DNA from 2 places in the Streptomyces sp. NBC_00252 genome. Region 1 is predicted to be linked to the other one. Evidence: riboswitches for the same ligand, from Rfam matches in the RefSeq annotation. Region 1 holds a riboswitch; the other holds the start of a gene.

Region 1 (5,751 bases):
CTGTATTCACTGATGCTGGGCCTGCTCGCGCTGCTCGGCTTCATGGCGATCGCGGCCGGAGTCAAGGTCACCAACGGCCAGTTGGCGATCCCGCAGCTGTTCGAGAACATGTTCCCGGACTGGTTCGCGGGCGTGGCGTTCGCGGCGATCGGCATCGGCGCGCTCGTGCCGGCCGCCATCATGTCCATCGCGGCGGCGAACCTCTTCACCCGCAACATCTACAAGGACTTCATCAAGCCGGACGCGACCCCGGCCCAGGAGACGAAGGTCTCCAAGATCGTCTCGCTCCTGGTGAAGGTCGGTGCCCTGGCCTTCGTCCTGACGATGGACAAGACGGTCGCCATCAACTTCCAGCTCCTGGGCGGCATCTGGATCCTCCAGACCTTCCCGGCCCTGGTCGGCGGCCTCTTCACCCGCTGGTTCCACCGCTGGGCCCTCCTCGCCGGCTGGGCCGTCGGCATGATCTACGGCACCCTCGCGGCCTACGGCGTGGCCTCCCCCACCCAGGACCACTTCGGCGGCTCGTCCAAGGAGATCCCCGGCATCGGCGAGATCGGCTACATCGGCCTCACGGCGTTCGTCATGAACGTCGTGGTCACGGTGGTCCTCACCTTCGCCCTGAAGGCCTTCAAGGTGCCGGAGGGCGTGGACGAGACCAACCCCGGCGACTACACGGCCGACGCGGGCGACCCGGGCGTAGAGGTAGAACTCCCTCCGGCAACAGCGGGAGCAACCCATTAACGCAGGCTGACCATCCCCACCCAGGGGCGCGGGACTGTGTCCATGTGCGGCTCCGCCGCGCGGGCGCGCCCAGCCACGACGAACCCGCAGCGGGCCACCGAAAAGCAAGTCACTCGGCGGCCCGCTGTTCGTACACACTGACCCCCATGGACATCCTCATCCGCCGAGCGGTCCCCACCGAATACGAAGACCTCGGCACCATCACGGCGCAGGCCTACCTGCAGGACGGTCTCCTCGACTACGGCGACAGCGACCCCTACCTCGACGTACTGAAGGACGTGGCAACCCGCGCAGCCACCGCGGAGGTCCTCGTCGCGGTGGACGGCGACCACCTCCTCGGCGGCGTCACCTTCGTCCCCGGCCCCGGCCCCGTCGCCGACATAGCCCGCCCCGGCGAGACAGAGATCCGCGCCCTCGCCATCGCCCGCACCGCCCGGGGCAGAGGCGCGGGCGAGGCCCTGGTCCGCGCCTGCATCGACCGCGCCCGGGCCACGGAGGGCTGCACGGCCGTGGTCCTCTCCACCCAGCCCTCCATGCACGCGGCCCACCGCATCTACGAACGCCTGGGCTTCACCCGCACCCCCGACCGCGACTGGAATCCCGTGCCGCACCTGGACGATCTCACTCTGCTCACCTATGAGCTGACACTCTGAAACCACCGCGACACAACATCTGGTGGTGATGTGACAGGCGAGCACAAGATGTATGCTCATGCTCGCTGTCGCCGCAGGGGAATCCGGTGCGAATCCGGAACTGTCCCGCAACGGTGTACTTGTGCGCATATCCGCACATGGCCAGTCCGAGGACCTGCCGACGGCGCGCGTGCGGCCACCCGGCCGCGCGCATGACGTCCGGGCCTCGTGGAGTGGGCCGGTGGACGCGACGCCCCGTGCGCTCGTGTGCTGCCGCCTGCCCTCAGCGAGGCCCCGTGCCGAGCGAGGGAGAGCCCCACCGTGACCATCGCGCCAGCAGAGCCGGCATCAGCGAACCGGGCAACCGCCACGATCGTCCCCGGAACCGACGTTCCCGGAACGGCCGTTCCCGGAGCCGACGGTCCCGGTACCGCGATCCTGCGGACCCTGACCGAGCTGACCGCCGACCTCCCCGACGCCGACCCGGGCCGGGTCGCCGCCGCCACCCTGCGCGGCCGGTCCGCCCAGGCGGACGTGGCGGAACTGCGCGAGCTGGCCACGGAGGCGGCCGCCGGCCTCATCTCCGAGGACCCCGTCTACTCCCGGCTCGCCGCCCGGCTGCTGACGATCAGCATCGCCGCCGAGGCCACCTCCCAGGGCGTCACGAGCTTCACCGAGTCCGTCGCCGTGGGCCACCGCGAGGGCCTCATCGCGGACCGCACCGCCGAGTTCGCGACGCTGCACGCGGCCCGCCTGGACGCGCTGATCGACACCGGGGCCGACGACCGCTTCGGCTACTTCGGCCTGCGCACCCTGTACAGCCGCTACCTGCTGCGGCACCCGATCACCCGCAAGGTCATCGAGACCCCCCAGCACTTCATGCTCCGGGTCGCGGCCGGCCTCGCCGAGGACGACAGCGTCCGCGCCCTGGACGAGGTCGCCGCGCTCTACCGCCTGATGAGCCGCCTGGACTACCTCCCGTCCTCCCCCACGCTCTTCAACTCCGGTACGCGGCACCCCCAGATGTCGTCCTGCTACCTCCTCGACTCCCCGCTGGACGAGCTGGACTCCATCTACGACCGCTACCACCAGGTGGCCCGCCTCTCGAAGCACGCCGGCGGCATCGGGCTGTCGTACTCCCGTATCCGCAGCCGGGGTTCGCTGATCCGCGGCACCAACGGCCACTCGAACGGCATCGTCCCGTTCCTGAAGACGCTGGACGCCTCGGTCGCCGCGGTGAACCAGGGCGGCCGGCGCAAGGGTGCCGCCGCGGTGTACCTGGAGACCTGGCACTCCGACATCGAGGAGTTCCTGGAGCTGCGGGACAACACCGGTGAGGACGCCCGCCGTACGCACAACCTGAACCTCGCGCACTGGATCCCGGACGAGTTCATGCGCCGGGTGAACGCGGACGGCGAGTGGTCGCTGTTCTCCCCCGCCGACGTGCCCGAGCTGGTCGACCTGTGGGGCGACGAGTTCGACGCCGCGTACCGCGAGGCGGAGGCGCGGGGCCTGGCGAAGAAGACCATCCCGGCCCGTGACCTCTACGGCCGCATGATGCGCACCCTCGCGCAGACCGGCAACGGCTGGATGACCTTCAAGGACGCGGCCAACCGCACCGCCAACCAGACGGCCGAGCCGGGCCACACGGTCCACTCCTCCAACCTCTGCACGGAGATCCTGGAGGTCACGGACGACGGCGAGACCGCGGTCTGCAACCTCGGCTCGGTGAACCTCGGCGCGTTCGTGGACCAAGCGAACGGCGACATCGACTGGGAGCGGCTGGACGAGACGGTCCGCACCGCCGTCACCTTCCTGGACCGCGTGGTCGACATCAACTTCTACCCGACCGAGCAGGCGGGCCGCTCCAACGCCCGCTGGCGTCCGGTCGGCCTCGGCGCGATGGGCCTCCAGGACGTCTTCTTCAAGCTGCGCGTCCCCTTCGACTCCCCGCAGGCGCAGGCCCTTTCCACCCGCATCGCCGAGCGCATCATGCTCGCCGCGTACGAGGCGTCCGCCGAACTCGCCGAGCGCAACGGCCCGTTGCCCGCCTGGGAGAAGACCCGTACGGCCCGCGGCGTCCTGCACCCCGACCACTACGGCGTCGACCTGACCTGGCCGGAGCGCTGGGCGGCCCTGCGGGAACGTATCGCCCGGACGGGCATGCGCAACTCACTCCTGCTGGCCATCGCCCCGACGGCCACCATCGCCTCGATCGCGGGCGTCTACGAGTGCATCGAGCCGCAGGTCTCCAACCTGTTCAAGCGCGAGACGCTCTCCGGCGAGTTCCTCCAGGTCAACTCCTACCTGGTCGACGAGCTGAAGCAGCTCGGCGTGTGGGACGCCCGCACCCGCGAGGCGCTGCGCGAGGCCAACGGCTCGGTGCAGGCGTTCAGTTGGATCCCGGCGGACGTGCGCGCCCTGTACCGCACGGCGTGGGAGATCCCCCAGCGCGGCCTGATCGACATGGCCGCCGCCCGCACCCCGTTCCTGGACCAGTCCCAGTCCCTGAACCTGTTCCTGGAGACGCCGACGATCGGCAAGCTCTCCTCGATGTACGCGTACGCCTGGAAGCAGGGCCTGAAGACGACGTACTACCTGCGCTCCCGCCCGGCGACCCGCATCGCCCGCGCCGCCCAGGCCCAGACCCCCATCCCCGTCCAGCAGCTGACCCCTGACGAAGAAGCGGTCGCCTGCTCCCTTGAGAACCCCGAGTCCTGCGAGGCCTGCCAGTGATGACCAGCGAAGCCAAGAACCTTCTCGACCCGGGCTTCGAGCTGACCCTCCGCCCCATGCGCTACCCGGACTTCTACGAGCGCTACCGGGACGCGATCAAGAACACCTGGACCGTCGAGGAGGTCGACCTCCACTCGGACGTCGCCGATCTCGCGAAGCTGTCGCCGGGTGAGCAGCACATGATCGGACGGCTGGTCGCGTTCTTCGCGACGGGTGACTCGATCGTGGCGAACAACCTCGTGCTGACGCTGTACAAGCACATCAACTCCCCAGAGGCGCGGCTGTACTTGAGCCGTCAGCTGTTCGAGGAGGCCGTGCACGTCCAGTTCTATCTGACGCTGCTCGACACCTACCTCCCCGACCCGGAGGACAGGGCGGCCGCCTTCGACGCGGTGGAGAACATCCCCTCCATCCGCGAGAAGGCCGAGTTCTGCTTCAAGTGGATCAACGAGGTCGAGAAGCTGGAGAGCCTCCAGACCCAGGCGGACCGCCGCCGCTTCCTCCTCAACCTGATCTGCTTCGCCGCGTGCATCGAAGGGCTGTTCTTCTACGGCGCGTTCGCGTACGTCTACTGGTTCCGCAGCCGGGGTCTCCTGCACGGTCTCGCCACCGGCACCAACTGGGTGTTCCGCGACGAGACGATGCACATGAGCTTCGCCTTCGAGGTGGTCGACACCGTCCGCAAGGAGGAGCCGGAGCTGTTCGACGACCAGCTCCAGCAACAGGTCACGGACATGCTGAAGGAGGCCGTGGAGGCGGAGCTGCAGTTCGGGCGCGACCTGTGCGGTGAGGGTCTGCCGGGCATGAACACCGACTCGATGCGCCAGTACCTGGAGTGCGTCGCGGACCAGCGCCTCCAGCGGCTCGGGTTCGCGCCGGTGTACGGCTCCGAAAACCCCTTCTCCTTCATGGAGTTGCAGGGTGTGCAGGAGCTGACGAACTTCTTCGAGCGCCGCCCGTCGGCGTACCAGGTGGCCGTGGAGGGCACGGTCGACCTGGACGAGGACTTCTAGCTCTCCTCAGGGGACACGCGTGTCCTTTTGACTGCCTCTTACTTCGCGGACGGCCCATGGAGCTTCCATGGGCCGTCCATGGAGTTTCTATGGAGCGGCAAAGTTCATGGGGCGCGTCTGTTCGCGGTCTCGCCGCCCCGGCTACGTTCCACCCGTCCTGCTCATGTCATGTACCCATGACCCCGCAGGACGGTCAAAGTGTCATGCCCATGACGACGTCAACTGCCGCCGCTACGCGCGTCACAGGCCTGCCACCACGCCGAGGAACCCCACTCCAACGATGGAGGCAGTACCCCATGCGTGAGAAGCCCAGACGGAGTCTGCGAAGACTGCTGACCGCCGCCCTACCCGCCCTCACCCTCAGCGTCTTCGGGCTCGTGGCGGCCACCCCCGCCGACGCGCAGCCCGCCGCCCACGCGGCCGTCCAGTCCGCCCAGGTCTCCAAGGTCACCCAGAACGCCAAGGCCCTGACCGCCCCCGCGGCCCAGGCCGTCCACGCGACCGGCAAGGCCGGGCAGAAGGTGCCGACCGAGCGCCTCTGCGCGACCGCGGCCCCCGGCTCGGCGTCCTGTTTCGCCCAGCGGCGCACCGACATCAAGCAGCAACTGGCCGCCGCCGTGCACTCGGAC
Region 2 (5,751 bases), 1.5 Mb from region 1:
GCCCGTACGGCGGGGTCGCTGGTGAGGGCCGAACCTGCGCGGGAGGCCAAGTCGGCCCGGTTGGCGGCGAGTTCGGCGGCGATCGTGTCGGTGCCCTGCGCCAGGCCCTTGGCGAGGGTGACGATCTCGGCCGTCTTCTGCCGTGCGAACGCCAGCCAGCGCAGGATCTGCGGCTCGATGTCCCGCTCGGCCGCGGCGTCGAGCGGCACATGGAGCAGCGAGCACGAGGCGGCCACGTCGACCCGCTCGGCGAGACCGAGCAACGTGCCCAGTGTGGCGAGGGACTTGGTGAGGTCGTTGACCCAGACGTTACGGCCGTTGACGACACCGGCGACGAGCCGCTTGCCGGGGAGACCGCCCGCCGCGGCCAGGTCGTCCAGGTTGGCGGCCGCGGCCTCGGTGAAGTCGAGCGCGAGCCCCTCCACCGGCGCCTTGGCGAGGACGTGCAGCGCCTCGCCGAGCCGGTCGAAGTAGGACGCGACCAGGATTTGCGGCCGGTCGGTGAGCCCCCCGAGGTCGCGATAGGCGCGCATGGCGGCGTTCAGTTCGGCGGGGGTGCGGTCCTGGACGAGAGCGGGCTCGTCCAGCTGCACCCACTCCGCGCCCGCCGCGCGCAGGTCGGCGAGGACCTCGGCGTACACCGGCAGCAGGCGGTCCAGGAGGGTCAGCGGTTCGAAGTCGGCCGCGACACCCGGGGCGGGCTTGGCGAGCAGGAGGTAGGTGATCGGGCCGACGAGCACCGGACGGGCGGTGAGGCCCAGCGTGAGGGCCTCCTTCAACTCCGAGACCTGCTTGGTGGAGTCGGCGGTGAACACCGTACCCGGGCCCAACTCGGGCACCAGATAGTGGTAGTTGGTGTCGAACCACTTCGTCATCTCCAGCGGCGCCACGTCCTGCGTGCCGCGCGCCATCGCGAAGTACCCGTCCAGCGCGTCGAGTTCGACGGCGGCGCGGTGGCGGGCGGGGATCGCGCCGACCATGACGCTGGTGTCCAGCACATGGTCGTAGTACGAGAAGTCGCCGGTGGGCACCTCGTGGATGCCAGCGTCGGTCAGGTGCTGCCAGTTCGTGCGGCGCAGTTCGGCGGCGGTGGTCCGGAGGGCGTCGGCGTCGACGCGGCCCTTCCAGTAGCCCTCGATGGCCTTCTTCAGTTCCCGGCCCTGGCCCTGACGGGGATAGCCGTACACGGTCGACCGTGCTGCCGCGGCTGCGGACTTCGCTGTCACGGAAATCTCCTTCGCGAGATATCTCCCTGGATCCCGGTGGCGGGACGTGAGCGCGAAGGTTCGTAGACCGGGGGGTGGTCACCGCCCGTGTGTACGCCGACCCGCCCACGAGGTCACCGGGATTCCGCGCGCGAATGCTTCGCGTGCGGGCAGGTGGCAGGTCTTCGGACTTGCGGGCACGTCCTCCTGTGTGACCGGAGGACACCTACTGGCCGTCGCTTCCCAGGTCCTGGTGTGGGCCCAGTGCGTATGACGGCGGTCGTTCCCGCTTACCGCTGCGGGGCAGTCCCGGAGTTTCACCGGGTTCCCTCTTGCGACGCGTCCGTCTGGGTGACGGGGCGAACCAGCTGCGTCGGCCAGCCTACGGGGTGGGGGCTGGGTGCGTCGATTTCCTGTCCGCGGCTCGGAGGTTCAGCTTGGCGGCGTGCCAAATGCTCGCAGGATCTGCTCAGCCGCCAAGGTCGCTGTCAACTCGCCCTCCCGTACCTGGCGTTCCAGATCCGGGGCCAGGGCGCGGACCGACGGGTTGGCGTGCAGGCGGCCCAGGAGTTCTTCTCGGACCATCGTCCAGGTCCAGTCCACCTGTTGCTCGCTGCGCTTCGCGGCCAGGCGGCCGGTGGACTCCAGCAGGGAGCGGTGTTGTTCGAGGCGTTCCCAGACCGTGTCGAGGCCGCTGCCCTCGCGGGCGCTGCAGCTCAGGACCGGCGGGGTCCAGGCCGCGTCGGCGGGGTGCATCAGCCGCAGGGCGCCTGCCAGTTCGCGGGCCGCGCTTTTCGCGTCGCGCTCGTGCGGGCCGTCCGCCTTGTTGACGGCGATGACGTCGGCCAGTTCCAGGACGCCCTTCTTGATGCCCTGCAGTTGGTCGCCGGTGCGGGCCAGGGTCAACAGGAGGAAGGAGTCGACCATGTTGGCCACCGCTGTCTCCGACTGGCCCACGCCCACCGTCTCGACGAGGACGACGTCGTAGCCCGCCGCTTCCATGACCACGATGGACTCGCGGGTCGCCTTCGCGACGCCGCCCAGCGTGCCGGCGGTGGGGGAGGGGCGGACGAAGGCAGCCGGGTCGACGGCGAGGCGTTCCATGCGGGTCTTGTCGCCGAGGATCGAGCCTCCGGTGCGGGTCGACGACGGGTCGACGGCGAGGACCGCGACCCGGAAACCCAGCGAGGTCAGCAGCGTGCCGAACGCGTCGATGAAGGTCGACTTGCCGACGCCGGGCACACCGCTGATGCCGATGCGGCGGGCCCGGCCGCTGTGCGGGAGGAGTTCGGTCAGCAACTCCTGCGCCATGAGCCGGTGTTGGGGCTTCGTCGACTCGACGAGGGTGATGGCGCGGGCCACGAGGGCCCGCTTGCCGTCGAGGACGCCCTTCACATAGGTGTCGAGCTCGATCACAGGGTGTGCCCGAGGTCGGTGGCCAGTCGCCGCACCAGGTCGTAGGCCGCGTCCGGGATCACCGTCCCGGGCGGGAACACGGCCGCCGCGCCCATCTCCAGCAGGGTGGGGACGTCCTGCGGGGGGATCACGCCGCCGACCACGATCATGATGTCCTCCCGGCCCTCCTCGGCGAGCGATTCCTTCAACGCCGGTACGAGGGTGAGGTGTCCGGCGGCGAGGGACGAGACCCCGACGATGTGGACGTCCGCCTCGACGGCCTGGCGGGCCACCTCGCCGGGGGTCTGGAACAGCGGGCCGACGTCGACGTCGAAGCCGAGGTCGGCGAAGGCGGTGGCGATCACCTTCTGGCCGCGGTCGTGGCCGTCCTGGCCCATCTTGGCGACCAGGATGCGGGGGCGGCGGCCCTCGGCCTCCTCGAACTCGGCCACGAGGGCGCGGGTGCGCTCGACGGACGGGGACTCGCCGGCTTCGGTGCGGTACACACCGGAGATCGTACGGATCTGGCTCGCGTGCCGCCCGTACACCTTCTCCAGCGCGTCGGAGATCTCGCCGACCGTCGCCTTCGCGCGGGCCGCGTTCACCGCCAGCTCCAGGAGGTTGCCGGTGCCCTCGGCCGCGCGGGTGAGGGCGTGCAGGGCGTCCTGGGTGGCCTGTTCGTCGCGCTCGGCGCGCAACCGCCGTAGTTTCTCGATCTGTTGGGTGCGGACGGAGGAGTTGTCGACCTTGAGGACGTCGATCTGCTCGTCGGTCTCCACGCGGTACTTGTTGACGCCGATGACCGGCTGGCGGCCGGAGTCGATGCGGGCCTGGGTGCGGGCCGCGGCCTCCTCGATGCGGAGCTTGGGGATGCCCGCGTCGATGGCCTTGGCCATACCGCCCGCCGCCTCGACCTCCTCGATGTGCTGCCAGGCGCGGCGGGCCAGGTCGTAGGTCAGCTTCTCGACGTACGCGCTGCCGCCCCACGGGTCGATCACGCGGGTCGTGCCGGACTCCTGCTGGATGAGGAGCTGGGTGTTGCGGGCGATGCGCGCCGAGAAGTCGGTGGGCAGCGCGAGGGCCTCGTCCAGGGCGTTGGTGTGGAGTGACTGCGTGTGGCCCTGGGTCGCGGCCATCGCCTCCACGCACGTGCGCGTGACGTTGTTGAAGACGTCCTGCGCGGTCAGCGACCAGCCCGAGGTCTGTGAATGGGTGCGCAGGGAGAGGGACTTGGCGTTCTGCGGGTCGAACTGTTTCACCAGTTTCGCCCAGAGGAGGCGGGCGGCTCGCAGCTTCGCGACCTCCATGAAGAAGTTCATGCCGATCGCCCAGAAGAAGGAGAGCCGGGGCGCGAACGCGTCCACGTCCATCCCCGCCTCCCGGCCCGCCCGGATGTACTCCACGCCGTCCGCGAGGGTGTACGCCAGCTCCAGGTCGGCCGTCGCGCCCGCCTCCTGGATGTGGTAGCCGGAGATGGAGATCGAGTTGTAGCGGGGCATCCGCTGCGAGGTGTACGCGAAGATGTCGGAGATGATCCGCATCGACGGCTTCGGCGGATAGATGTAGGTGTTGCGGACCATGAACTCCTTGAGGATGTCGTTCTGGATGGTCCCGGCCAACTTCTCGGGCGGTACGCCCTGTTCCTCCGCCGCCACGATGTAGAGCGCCAGTACGGGCAGCACCGCGCCGTTCATCGTCATCGACACGGTCATCTTGTCCAGCGGGATGCCGTCGAAGAGCTGCCGCATGTCGTAGATCGAGTCGATCGCCACGCCCGCCATGCCGACGTCACCGGTCACGCGCGGGTGGTCGCTGTCGTACCCCCGGTGCGTGGGCAGGTCGAAGGCGACCGACAGGCCCTTCTGGCCGGCCGCGAGGTTGCGCCGGTAGAAGGCGTTGGACTCCTCGGCCGTGGAGAAACCCGCGTACTGACGGATCGTCCAGGGCTGGTTGACGTACATCGTCGGGTACGGGCCGCGCAGATACGGCGCGATGCCCGGGTAGGTGGCGAGGAAGTCCAGGCCCTCCAAGTCCTGCCCCGTGTAGAGGGGTTTGACGGCGATGCCCTCCGGGGTCTCCCACAGGAGGTCGTCGCCGCTCGCCGCCTTCTTCACGGCGTCACGCCACTCGTCGGTGCCCGCTCCGGTGGCCGGGGTCCCCAGCTCGACCCCGGAGAAGTCGGGGATGCGCCCCATCGCTGCCATCAGGACACTCCCATGCGGTCGAGGGTGGCGGAGAGCACGGCTACGGCGTCGCAGCCCGCGAAGACGTAGGCGTCGACTCCTGGGTACTGCCCGGGACGGCCCGCGAGGAACACGTGCGCGGCACCGGCGGACGTCAACTCCCCGGCGACCGCGGCCGCTTGCTCCTCGTACAGCGCGTCGCTGGAGCACAGGCAGGCCTCGGTGGCGCCGCTGTCCGCGAACGTGCCCGTGGTGACGGGTTCGATGCCGCCCGCCTGGAACAGGTTCGACGCGAAGGAGAGCCGGGCGGTGTGCGCGGCGGCCGGGCCGAGCGCCGCCAGGAAGATCCGCGGCCGGGAGCCGGTCGCCGCGAGGTGGGCGTCGGAGCGGGCGCGCAACTCTTCGTAGGCCTCGTCGCGGCGCACGCGCGGCAGCCCGCCGGAGGGCTCCACGGGGGCCGGTGCCCGCTCCGGGAGGCGCTCGGTCAGGTTCGGGAACTCGCTCACGCCGGTGATGGGTTCGCGGCGCTCGGCGAGCTTCGCGCTGCGGGCCGCCCAGGTCGCGGCGAGGTCGTCGCGGAGGCTGCCGGAGCGCAACACGGCCGCCTGGCCGCCCTGTTGCTCGATGTGCTGGAAGAACTCCCAGCCCGCGTGGGCGAGTTCGTCCGTGAGGCGCTCCACGTACCACGAGCCGCCCGCCGGGTCGATCACCCGGGACAGATGCGACTCCTCGACCAGGATCGTCGAGGTGTTGCGGGCGATCCGGCGCGCGAACGCGTCCGGCAGCCCGAGCGCGTGGTCGAAGGGCAGCACGGTGACGGACTCGGCGCCGCCCACCCCGGCGGCCAGTGTCGCGACCGTCGTGCGCAGCATGTTCACCCACGGGTCGCGGCGGGACATCATCACCGGCGAGGTCACCGCGTGCTGCACCTGCCCGCCCGGCGCCCCGCACACCTCGGCCACCCGCGC

The links. A riboswitch is a leader RNA that binds a small molecule or an ion and turns the genes downstream of it on or off. The one in region 1 is predicted to bind cobalamin.
Region 2: linked by a shared signal. The riboswitch ahead of metE (5-methyltetrahydropteroyltriglutamate--homocysteine S-methyltransferase) and the one ahead of OHT77_RS16140 (ribonucleoside-diphosphate reductase subunit alpha) in region 1 are both predicted to bind cobalamin.

Annotation. Positions count from the first base shown of each region.
Region 1 is NZ_CP108087.1:3,758,685-3,764,435, forward strand. Features, by position in the region: gene mctP (monocarboxylate uptake permease MctP) at 1-741, shown strand, start outside; gene OHT77_RS16135 (GNAT family N-acetyltransferase) at 888-1,394, shown strand; cobalamin riboswitch at 1,447-1,570, shown strand; gene OHT77_RS16140 (ribonucleoside-diphosphate reductase subunit alpha) at 1,695-4,109, shown strand; gene OHT77_RS16145 (ribonucleotide-diphosphate reductase subunit beta) at 4,109-5,122, shown strand; gene OHT77_RS16150 (putative Ig domain-containing protein) at 5,419-5,751, shown strand, end outside.
Region 2 is NZ_CP108087.1:2,274,894-2,280,644, reverse strand. Features, by position in the region: gene metE (5-methyltetrahydropteroyltriglutamate--homocysteine S-methyltransferase) at 1-1,226, opposite strand, end outside; cobalamin riboswitch at 1,377-1,576, opposite strand; gene meaB (methylmalonyl Co-A mutase-associated GTPase MeaB) at 1,638-2,621, opposite strand; gene scpA (methylmalonyl-CoA mutase) at 2,618-4,804, opposite strand; gene OHT77_RS09895 (methylmalonyl-CoA mutase subunit beta) at 4,804-5,751, opposite strand, start outside.